2 regions of the Serratia sp. EC4 genome follow, and region 2 is predicted to be linked to the other one. Evidence: predicted binding sites of a transcription regulator. Region 2 holds the regulator's gene; the other holds the start of a gene.
What was found. The regulator CRP, encoded in region 2, controls carbon source genes, mostly activating them, when cyclic AMP is high. The targets are predictions, from matches to a motif close to ATGTGANNNNNNTCACAT.
Positions count from the first base shown of each region.

Region 1: a site for CRP is predicted at 3,122-3,139, ahead of yrbN (protein YrbN). Genes of this name have one in related genera too.

Region 1 is NZ_JBNIDE010000004.1:406,859-412,356, forward strand. It holds gene yedE (selenium metabolism membrane protein YedE/FdhT) at 1-985, opposite strand, end outside; gene ACP39K_RS15385 (DEAD/DEAH family ATP-dependent RNA helicase) at 1,132-3,045, opposite strand; gene yrbN (protein YrbN) at 3,035-3,115, opposite strand; gene nlpI (lipoprotein NlpI) at 3,232-4,116, opposite strand; gene pnp (polyribonucleotide nucleotidyltransferase) at 4,245-5,498, opposite strand, start outside.
Region 2 is NZ_JBNIDE010000007.1:189,345-194,842, forward strand. It holds gene argD (bifunctional acetylornithine/succinyldiaminopimelate transaminase) at 1-200, shown strand, start outside; gene ACP39K_RS18960 (YccS/YhfK family putative transporter) at 241-2,319, opposite strand; gene crp (cAMP-activated global transcriptional regulator CRP) at 2,370-3,002, opposite strand; gene ACP39K_RS18970 (OsmC family protein) at 3,385-3,792, shown strand; gene ACP39K_RS18975 (phosphoribulokinase) at 3,831-4,700, opposite strand; gene ACP39K_RS18980 (YheU family protein) at 4,852-5,085, opposite strand; gene ACP39K_RS18985 (hydrolase) at 5,082-5,498, opposite strand, start outside.

The DNA of each region.
Region 1 (5,498 bases), on a different contig from region 2:
CCAGCCCCACCCACCAGTAGTGCACCTGCCCTTCCACCGCACGGTACATCCAACCGGTCTCGCAGCCGCCGGCCAGCACGATGCCGAAGCCGAACAGCAAACCGCCCAGCACCGCATTCGGGCCGGCCCACATGATCTTCGGCGCCACGCCGAGCTGCACATAGCTGAAGATGCCGATGGCGCTCACCGCCATGCCGATGATGATGGCTTTCGCCATGTGGGTGCGGCCGGTGATCCACAGATCGCGGAACGCCGAGGTGAAGCAGATCTGCGCGCGTTCGATCAGCAGGCCAAAGCCGATGCCGAACAGCATGGCGATGCCAAGCTTCGGCGCATCGAACAGCGTCCACAGCGACCAGGCCACCGCCAGGCCGAAGACGGCCATGCCCAGCCGGAAGCGGCGGCGCGCCTGCTCAGGCTTCTGCGTCAGCGGCGCGGCGGCCTTCACCTTTTGCAATTTGACCGGGATGCGGAACATCGGCAGCAGCGTGAATTTGGCGCCGAAGTAGGAGCCGGCGGCAGTCGCCAGCGCGAAGAACCAGGCGTGCAACGAGAACTGCGGAATGCCGGTGAAGAATGCCGCCAGGTTGCAGCCCATCGCCAGGCGTGCGCCGAAGCCGGCGATGATGCCGCCCAGCAGCGCCTGCACGATGCGAATGCGGTGCTGCGGCTGACGCAGTTTGATGTTGTTGGCCCACAGCGCGGCGGCGATGCAGCCGGCGAACATGCCGATGATCATGCGCCCGTCGATGCGCTCCAGCGGCGTGCCCTGCAGGCCGATAACCTTGAAATAGCCCCACTGCTCAGGGTGCAGGCCGAACCACTGCAGCACATGGCCGCCCCAGCGAGTGAATTCGCCGGTCACCGCCCAGAAGGTGCCGGTCATGCCGAAGTAGTAGGTAGAAAGGATCCCGGCGGCGATCACCGCCGGCAGCGGCGCCCAAAAGCGCACCAGGTATTGAGATTTAAACTGCTGCCAACTCATGGCATCTCCCGTGCATATCATCCGTAAGAAAAAACCTTATGAATGATACGCCATTCAGGGGCGTTTGACGGCAACTTTCAGGCATAAAAAAACCAGCCCGCAGGCTGGTTTTTCAGAGCGCTTCACCGCGAACGGCGAATCAGCGATTACGCGTCGCCGAAACGACGACGTGGTGCCGCCGGTGCGCCGTCATCACGGCGTGGAGCCGGCTTGCCGTCGCGGTTGTAGTTGCCGCCGCGACGCTCGCCGCCGTTACCGCCTTCACGACGTTCGCCGAAGGAGCGACGCGGGCCGCCTTCACGACGTTCGCCGTTGAACGGACGACCGTTGCCGCGACGCTCGCCGCCGTTGCCGCCGTCACGACGCTCGCGACGTTCGAACGGCTGTGCATCGCCCAGCAGCTGCATGTTCATCGGCTTGTTCAGGATGCGAGTGCGAGTGAAGTGATTCAGGATCTCGCCCGGCATGCCTTTTGGCAGTTCGATGGTGGAGTGGGAAGCGAACAGCTTGATGTTACCGATGTAACGGCTGCTGATGTCGCCTTCGTTAGCGATAGCGCCAACGATGTGACGCACTTCTACGCCATCGTCACGGCCCACTTCGATGCGGTACAGCTGCATTTCGCCAACGTCACGACGTTCGCGACGCGGACGATCGCCGTCACGGCTGTCACGACGGTCACCGCGACGATCGTCACGGTCGTTGAACTCGCGGCGCTGACGCGGTTTGAAGACCGGATCCGGCGGCAGGATCAGCGGACGTTCGCCCTGAGCCATTTTCAGCAGCGCTGCGGCCAGGGTTTCCATATCCAGCTCTTCTTCCGGCTGCAGTTTGGTCAGCAGTGCGCGGTACAGGTCCAGATCGCTGCTTTCCAGCTGCTGCTGAACTTTCGCGGCGAACTTGGCCAGACGACGCTCGCCCAGCAGTTCTGCGTTCGGCAGTTCCACTTCAGGGATGGTCAGCTTCATGGTGCGTTCGATATTGCGCAGCAGGCGGCGTTCGCGGTTTTCCACGAACAGCAGCGCGCGGCCGGCGCGGCCCGCACGACCGGTACGGCCGATACGGTGAACGTAAGACTCGGAGTCCATCGGGATGTCGTAGTTGACAACCAGGCTGATGCGCTCAACGTCCAGGCCACGGGCCGCAACGTCGGTCGCGATCAGGATATCCAGACGACCGTCTTTCAGACGCTCCAGAGTCTGCTCACGCAGCGCCTGGTTCATGTCGCCGTTCAGCGCGGCGCTGCTGTAACCGCTGCGCTCCAGCGCTTCGGCCACTTCCAGGGTCGCGTTCTTGGTACGGACGAAGATGATCGCCGCGTCAAAGTCTTCGGCTTCCAGGAAACGCACCAGCGCTTCGTTTTTACGCATGCCGTAGACCGACCAGTAGCTCTGGCTAATGTCCGGACGGGTGGTCACGCTGGATTGGATGCGCACTTCCTGCGGCTCTTTCATGAAGCGGCGGGTAATGCGACGGATCGCTTCCGGCATGGTGGCGGAGAACAGCGCGGTCTGATGTTCAGCCGGGATCTCAGCCATGATGGTTTCTACGTCTTCGATAAAGCCCATGCGCAGCATTTCGTCGGCTTCATCCAGCACCAGACCGCTCAGGTTGGAGAGGTTCAGGGTGCCGCGCTTCAGGTGGTCCAGCAGGCGGCCTGGGGTACCCACAACGATTTGCGGGCCCTGGCGCAGAGCGCGCAGCTGCACGTCGTAACGCTGGCCGCCGTACAGGGCTACCACGTTGACGCCGTTCATGTGTTTGGAGAAATCGGTCATCGCTTCGGCAACCTGAACCGCCAGTTCGCGGGTCGGCGCCAGCACCAGGATCTGAGGTGCTTTCAGGTCTGCCTGCAGGTTGTGCAGCAGCGGCAGCGAGAACGCTGCAGTTTTACCACTACCGGTCTGCGCCATGCCCAGCACGTCGCGGCCGTTCAACAGGTGAGGAATACACTCAGCCTGGATCGGAGATGGTTTTTCATAGCCCAGATCGTTCAGGGCGGAAATGATTGGAGCAGACAGCCCCAGATCAGCAAAAGAGGTTTCAAACTCAGTCGTCATGTACACGTGCCTCATTAATAATGGCAGCCAGTCTACATAACTCGTCGAGAAAATTTTCAGTCATTTTCATTGAAAAGTGTGAACCGGCTCAAATTAGATTATAAAACGAACAAAAAAGCCCTCGCCCGTGAAGGCGATAACTTTGGTTAAAAACCAATGTCCATCAGGCTGATAGGTGTTCGTCAGCTATTGCTGGTCCGATTCCGATAGGTCGTCTTGCTCTTGGCCCAAAAGCGCCAATTCCAACAATGCATAGCGGTGCTCAACGAAGTTGTGAACGTTGTTAGACACCGTCAGTTTGAACAGCGCCGAAGCGGTGTCCTTGTCCCCCAGACTCAGGTAGTGTTTACCCAAATAGAAGTCAGTTTCACTGAGATGCTCAGCGAGCGAAGTGTTATCCGTTGCATCTGCCTTGAGGCGTTCCATCAGCGTTTTTTCGCTGATCTTGCCCAGGTAGAATTCGACAATATTCCATCCCCATTGCCCTCTGTCCGCTTTGTCATAGCGCTGCTGAAGCGCTACCTCGGCCTTCTTGGGATCGATTTCTCTCTCCACCAGATACAGCCATAACGAACGGAAGGGATCGTTTGGGTCGTCTTGATAAAACGCCTGCAGATCATCCTGCGCCAACGGGAAGCGGCCGCCATAATACAGTGCGATGCCCCGGTTTAAACGCGCGTAATTGTAAGTTGGATCAAGCTCTAGTACAGAATCAAACGCTTCATAGGCAGCATCAAAATTGCCTGCCTGCGTTAAGTAAATGCCCAGGTAGTTGAAAACTTCCGGCATGTCGGGACGTATCGCCAGCGCCTGCGAGAAATCATTGCGCGCTAATGCACGTAACCCGAGGCTATCATACAGCACACCGCGCTCATATAAAAGCTGTGCGCGTTCGTCATCCGTCAGTGCCCGGCTGGCAAGAATTTGTTCCATGCGCGCCAGGATCACTTCCTGCTGCAACGTTGGCTGCAACGGGATTGCCAAAACTTCGTCTTTACGCCAATCATGGTTGCTGCATCCTGCCAGCATGAGTGCTGTCGCAACGTAACACCAGCGCAAGAAAGGCTTCATTTCCCACTCCCGAAGACAAACATTGGATGAACGTCCTGTCCTCCGTTTGCTAAAACGCGGGCATCCTACCCGCGCGATACGAACAGCTCCCAACCCCGTGGCGGGGAGCTGTAAAACTATCTATACAGTTATTCTGCTTCAGGCGCAGGTGAACCCGCTTCCGGCGCCATCGCTTCTTTGATGCTCAGACGCACGCGGCCCTGACGGTCAACTTCCAGTACCTTAACCGGCACTTCCTGACCCATCTGCAGATAGTCGGTCACTTTCTCAACGCGCTTGTCGGCGATCTGAGAAATGTGCACCAGGCCTTCTTTACCACCGCCGATAGCGACGAATGCGCCGAAATCAACGATACGGGTCACTTTACCCTGATAGATACGGCCAACTTCGATCTCTGCCGTGATCTCTTCGATGCGACGGATAGCGAATTTCGCTTTCTCACCGTCGGTCGCAGCGATTTTAACTGTACCATCATCTTCGATTTCGATGGTAGTGCCAGTCTCTTCGGTCAGCGCGCGGATAACGGAACCGCCCTTACCGATCACGTCTTTGATTTTATCCGGGTTGATGCGGATAGTATGAATGCGCGGTGCGAATTCGGAGATATCGCCGCGCGGAGTGCTGATAGCCTGTTCCATCACGCCCAGGATGTGCAGACGCGCGCCCTTGGCCTGGTTCAGAGCCACCTGCATGATTTCGCGGGTGATGCCTTCGATTTTGATGTCCATCTGCAGCGCGGTGATACCGTCGCGGCTACCGGCCACTTTGAAGTCCATGTCGCCCAGGTGATCTTCGTCACCCAGAATGTCGGACAGAACCACATAGTTGTCGGCTTCTTTCACCAGGCCCATCGCGATGCCCGCAACGGCAGCCTTGATTGGCACACCGGCGTCCATCAGCGCCAGAGACGCGCCGCACACGGAAGCCATGGAAGAAGAACCGTTGGATTCGGTGATTTCAGACACCACGCGAACCGTGTACGGGAAATCTTCCGGTTTAGGCATCATAGCCAATACGCCGCGTTTCGCCAGGCGACCGTGACCGATTTCACGACGCTTAGGAGAACCGACCATGCCGGTTTCACCTACGGAGTACGGAGGGAAGTTGTAGTGGAACAGGAAGCTGTCGGTCTTCTCGCCCATCAGCTCGTCCAGGTTCTGTGCGTCGCGCGCGGTGCCCAGGGTCGCGGTAACCAGCGCCTGAGTTTCGCCACGGGTGAACAGCGCGGAACCGTGGGTGCGCGGCAGTACGCCGGTGCGCACGTCCAGGCCACGGATCATGTCTTTTTCACGGCCGTCGATACGCGGCTCGCCACGCAGTACGCGGCTGCGCACCACGTTTTTCTCGACGGTGCCCAGGATGTCCTGGATTTCACCGGCGTC
Region 2 (5,498 bases):
TGATCGGCGCCGAACTGACGCCGCATTATCACGGCAAAGCGCGCGATTTCCTCACCGCCGCCGCCGCGCGTGGGCTGATGATCCTCAACGCCGGGCCGAACGTGATCCGTTTCGCGCCGTCGCTGGTGGTGGAGCTGCAGGATATCGAGGCCGGCATGGCGCTGTTCGAGCTGGCGGTGCAGGATGTGATCAACGCCTGAAGCCCGTGCGGCGCATAACGGGGCGCGGCATGCCGCGCCCTTATTGATCGCGCAGTTTGCGCTTGAGCCAGATGCCGTGGTGCGGGCGCTGGCGCCAGGCCAGCGACGAAATGGTATGCATCACGTTCAGGTGCGACAGGATGCGCCGCAAATGACGTTCCATCTCGGTGACGGGCATCTCCGGATGCAGATCCGGCGGCTGCATGATGCCGCTGTTGCCGCTGCTCGGGCCGTCGTATTCCAACCGCTGCTGACAGCTTTGCAGCGCGATTTCACAGGTTTGTAGATAGGCTTCCGCCAGTTTCGGCGTCAGCATGTAGTGCTCGCGCGCCAGAATGGTCATGGCGTTCAGGTGTTCGACGATGAACTGGCTGTGAGTGACCCACAGCCGCATGTCCGCCAGATAATTCGACGCGAACCCCGGTTCCTGCATCGCCTGATTGAGCGAGGTGAACAGCGCGTTGTGCGCCTGGTTGACCTGCATGCGGGTATAGGCCAATGCGGTGGCGTCCGGTTCCGGTTGCTTCAGCATCAGCCGCAGCGCGGTTTGATCGTGTTCCAGCGCCTGATGGGCATTCTTGCGCAGCAGCCCGCTTTGCCACTGCGGCCACAGCCAAATGGTGCCGCCGAACGCCAGCACGCAGCCTATCAGCGTATCGATCAGGCGCGGTACCAGAAAATGCGAGCCGTTCAGCGCCAGCAGCTGCAGGGTGTAAACCGCCGTGACCGTAAAGCCAATCACCGACAGCCCGTAGTTCTTGCGCGAAACCAGGTAGGCCAGCAGGGTGATCACCAGCATGATGCTCAGCGTTTCTCCCTCCGGCAGCTGCAGCTGCAGCAGCCCGGCCGCCAGCAACAGTCCGGCAATCGTGCCCAGCGCACGGTGCTGAATACGCACCCGGGTGGCGTTATACCCGTTTTGGCTCACCAGCATGATGGTGAGCAGGATCCAGTATGGCTTCGGCAGGTTGAAGACCGCACCCAGGCTGCTGCCGACCGCCAGCGTCACCCCCAGCCGCGCGGCGTTGCGCAGGGCGGTGGATTTGAACGACAGATAGCTGGCCAGCGCCGGCCAAAACGGCAGGCGGTGCTGGCCGGGCATCAGGTCGCGGCGGTACAGCGGATGCTGGGTGCGCAGCAGGCGGGCGATGCGGCTGAAGTGGTAATAACAAAACTGGCCGACCGGGTTATCGGGATGCTGCGCCGCCATTTTTTCCAGCGCCGCCAGTTCGTGGCTCATGGAGAAGCGCTTCGAATGCTGATGGTAGAGGATATCGTGCGCCACCACGCGCAGCCGGCCGGCGATCACCAGTGCATTGCGGCGAATGATCGCTTCGGCCTGGCTCTGCTCCACCAGTTTTTGCACTTCCTCCGGCAAATGCAGGCTGACGGTGATGTGCTCCTGCAGATCCATCGCCACCTGAAAGGCGCGCTGCAGGCGCTTTTGTTCGAGGTTGTTGGCGTGCGGCAGGAAATTGAGCTGTTGGTACAAAAGGCTGATCAGATCCATCACCTTTTGCTGGCGCACCAGCAGCGGCGGCAGCGCGGTTTGCGGATCGGTGTGCTGGGTCAGAAGTGAGTATTTGGCTTCGAAATAGTCCGCCAGCTCCAGGTAGAGCTGGCTCAGCGTCTCGCGCATCGGCTGCTCTTTCCACAGCTTGAACCAGAACCAGGTGAATAAGCCGTACCAGACGGTGCCGATCGCGTACAGCAGCGGCGCCTGCCAGAGAGGCACCGTGCCGGCCGTGCTGAGAGCGAAAATGGCGGCCACCAGCGCCGCCGGCAATAGCCGGGCGTGCAGCGGGCTGATTTCACCGGTGACGCCGAGCAGCAGCGCCAGGCCCAGCATCAGCGCCGGCAGCGGTACGTGCCACAGCAGCGCCTGTTGCAACAGCACGCTGCTGAAGGCGAACAGCGAGCCGCCGACGATCAGCCGTTTAAAGAAGCGCTTATGCGGCGTGTCCAGACCGGCGATATTGCAGCAGGCGGGCACCAGAGAGAACATCAGGCCGAGCTGCAGCTGGCCTATCAGCAGGCCGAACAGCACCGGCAGGCACAACACCAGCGTTTGTCGCAGTGCGTAGTTGATTTCCGGGTGGTAGATCAGGCGGCGCCACATGGCAGAGAGCAGATAAAAAAACGGCGCAGATTGCGCCGTTTCTTCGGAGATTAACGGGTGCCGTAGACGACAATGGTTTTGCCGTGGGCGGAAATCAGGTTTTGATCTTCCAGCATTTTCAGAATACGGCCAACGGTTTCACGCGAGCAGCCGACGATCTGGCCGATCTCCTGACGGGTGATCTTGATCTGCATGCCGTCCGGGTGAGTCATGGCGTCGGGTTGCTTCGCCAGATTCAGCAGGGTTTGCGCGATGCGGCCGGTCACGTCCAGGAAGGCGAGGTTGCCCACTTTTTCGGAGGTGACCTGCAGGCGGCTCGCCATTTGGGCGGACAGACGCATCAGGATGTCCGGGTTCACCTGGATCAGTTGGCGGAATTTCTTGTAGGAAATTTCGGCCACTTCACAGGCGGTTTTCGCGCGAACCCAGGCGCTGCGCTCCTGGCCTTCTTCGAACAATCCGAGCTCGCCGATGAAATCCCCCTGGTTGAGGTAGGACAGGATCATCTCTTTACCTTCTTCATCCTTGATCAGCACCGCGACGGAGCCTTTCACGATGTAGTAAAGCGTTTCGGCCTTTTCACCTTGGTGAATCAGCGTACTCTTCGATGGATATTTGTGGATATGGCAATGAGACAGGAACCATTCGAGAGTAGGGTCTGTTTGCGGTTTGCCGAGAACCATTCGCTGTTATCCTCTGTTGTTATCGCTGCCTTGTGTCACAGGGGTCAGAGTTCCCTGTAAAACCCGCCTGTAGCCGCAGTCATGAGCGAGGGCTACCGGCAAGTTTTGAGGCGTGTCATAAAAATACGCTGTCGCTCTAGCATATTAACTTGCCGTAAGCGCTGCAAGCTACATTCTGTTAACATACCGGTAAAGGAGCCTTTCTCTGGGCGTTTCCCTGAAATACAGTGTCCCGGAAAGATTTATTGCGGCTCTGTTTGTAGCACAGAGTAAGGCGGGTGTCTCGTGTTGTCTCGCTTCAGCATGATTAGCATCAGGTTACGTTGCCTGTTTCTATGCGAAAGCGTACTCTGATTTTAAGAAATCAACCGGAGTGACCAGAATGCAGGCAAGAGTTAAATGGGTGGAAGGGTTAACGTTTTTGGGTGAATCGGCCTCCGGCCATCAGGTGCTGATGGACGGCAACGCCGGTGATAAAGCGCCCAGCCCGATGGAGATGGTGCTGATGTCGGTGGGCGGCTGCAGCGCGATCGACGTGGTCTCCATCCTGCAAAAAGGGCGCAACGACGTGCGCGACTGCGAGGTGAAGCTGACCTCCGAGCGCCGCGAAGAAGCCCCGCGCTTGTTCACCCATATCAACCTGCACTTCATCGTTACCGGCCAGGATCTGACCGACAAAATCGTCGAGCGAGCGGTGAACCTGTCGGCGGAGAAGTACTGCTCGGTGGCGCTGATGCTCAACAAGGCCGCCACGGTGACCCACAGCTTCGAGATCCGCCAGCCGGCGTAATCGAGACGGAGCGCGGCTCGGCGCCGCGCTCAACGCGCTTATTCGATTTTCTTGCCTTCCAGCAGCCGCTGCACCAGCGGCGCCATGATCAGCTCCATCGCCAGCCCCATTTTGCCGCCCGGCACCACTAACGTATTGATGTGCGAGATAAACGAGCCCTGCAGCATCGCCAGCAAGTAGGGGAAGTCGATCTGGTCCAGGCCGCGGAAGTGGATCACCACGAAGCTTTCATCCAGTGAGGGAATGGCCTTGGCGGCGAACGGGTTGGAGGTGTCCACCGTCGGCACGCGCTGGAAGTTGATGTGGGTGCGCGAGAATTGCGGCGTAATGTAGTTGATGTAGTCTTCCATCGAGCGCACCACCGAATCCATCACCGCTTCGCGGGAGTGGCCGCGTTCGCCGGTATCGCGGATCAGCTTCTGGATCCACTCCAGGTTGACGATCGGCACCACGCCGACCAGCAGATCGACGTGTTTGGCCACGTCATGGTGCTCGGTGACCACGCCGCCGTGCAGCCCCTCGTAGAACAGCACGTCGGTCGGCGCCGGCAGCGGCTCCCACGGGGTGAAGGTGCCCGGCACCTGATTGTAGGGCACCGCTTCGTCGTAGGTGTGCAGGTACTTGCGCGAACGGCCGGTGCCGTTTTTACCGTACTCGATAAAGCTCTGCTGCAGCAGGCCGAAGTCGTTGGCCTCGGGGCCGAAATAGCTGATGTGTCTGCCCAGATCGCGCGCCTTGCGGATCGCCGCGTCCATTTCCGGCCGGGTATAGCGGTGGAAGCTGTCGCCCTCCAGCTCGGCGGCGCGAATGTTGAGCTGCTGGAAGATTTTGCGGAACGCCACGCTGGTGGTGGTGGTGCCGGCGCCGCTGGAACCGGTCACCGCGATAACGGGATGTTTGGCAGACATGGTGGTTGTCACTCCGTGTTGAATGCGCCGGCGTCAGGGGATTATTGTGGCTCTTGTTGACGCTCTCTATGTCAGGAAAAAATGGCGCGCGCTGGTTTGCAATGTCCCATTGTTACCTGATTTTTTCCGTCAGTCATAGAACCGGGCGCCACTAAATTTCTTCCTGCCCGGCGCGGAACTGGCCGCGCGGCATGATGTTGACGCTCTCGTGCAGTTCCGACCACACCAGCACCACTTCGCCGTTTTTCAGCTGGCGGCGCACGTCCTCCACCTTCTGCTCCAGCGATCGTTCGTGCTCGCCGTAATCGGTGCCTTCGCGCAGCACAAAGGATTCGATCAGGCTGTTCAGGGTGTCGGTAGCCAGTTCTTGCCAGGGAATAATCACGTCGGAATGTCCAGATAAGGGGAAAGCCAGGCCGGAATGCGATGCTCCAGCCACATGTGCGGTTTTTTCAGCGTGCCGCCGACGAAGCCGACGTGGCCGCCGAACTCAGTCAGCTGATATTCGATATTGCGCGGCAGGCCGGCGACGTCGGGGATCACCTCAGGGGTCATGAAAGGGTCGTCCTGCGCATGGATGATCAGCAGCGGCGTCTGGATGGACGGCAACAGCGGCAGGGCGCTGCAGCGGCGATAATAGTCGGTGGCGTCGCTGAAGCCGTGAATGCGCGAGGTGATGGCATCGTCGAACTCGCGGATGCGCCGCAAACCGTTCAGCTGTGACAGCTTGAGCGGCAGGGTGTCCGGATAGTGCAACAGCTTGCGGGTGGCGTTTTGTTTCAGCTGCCCCAGCAGGTA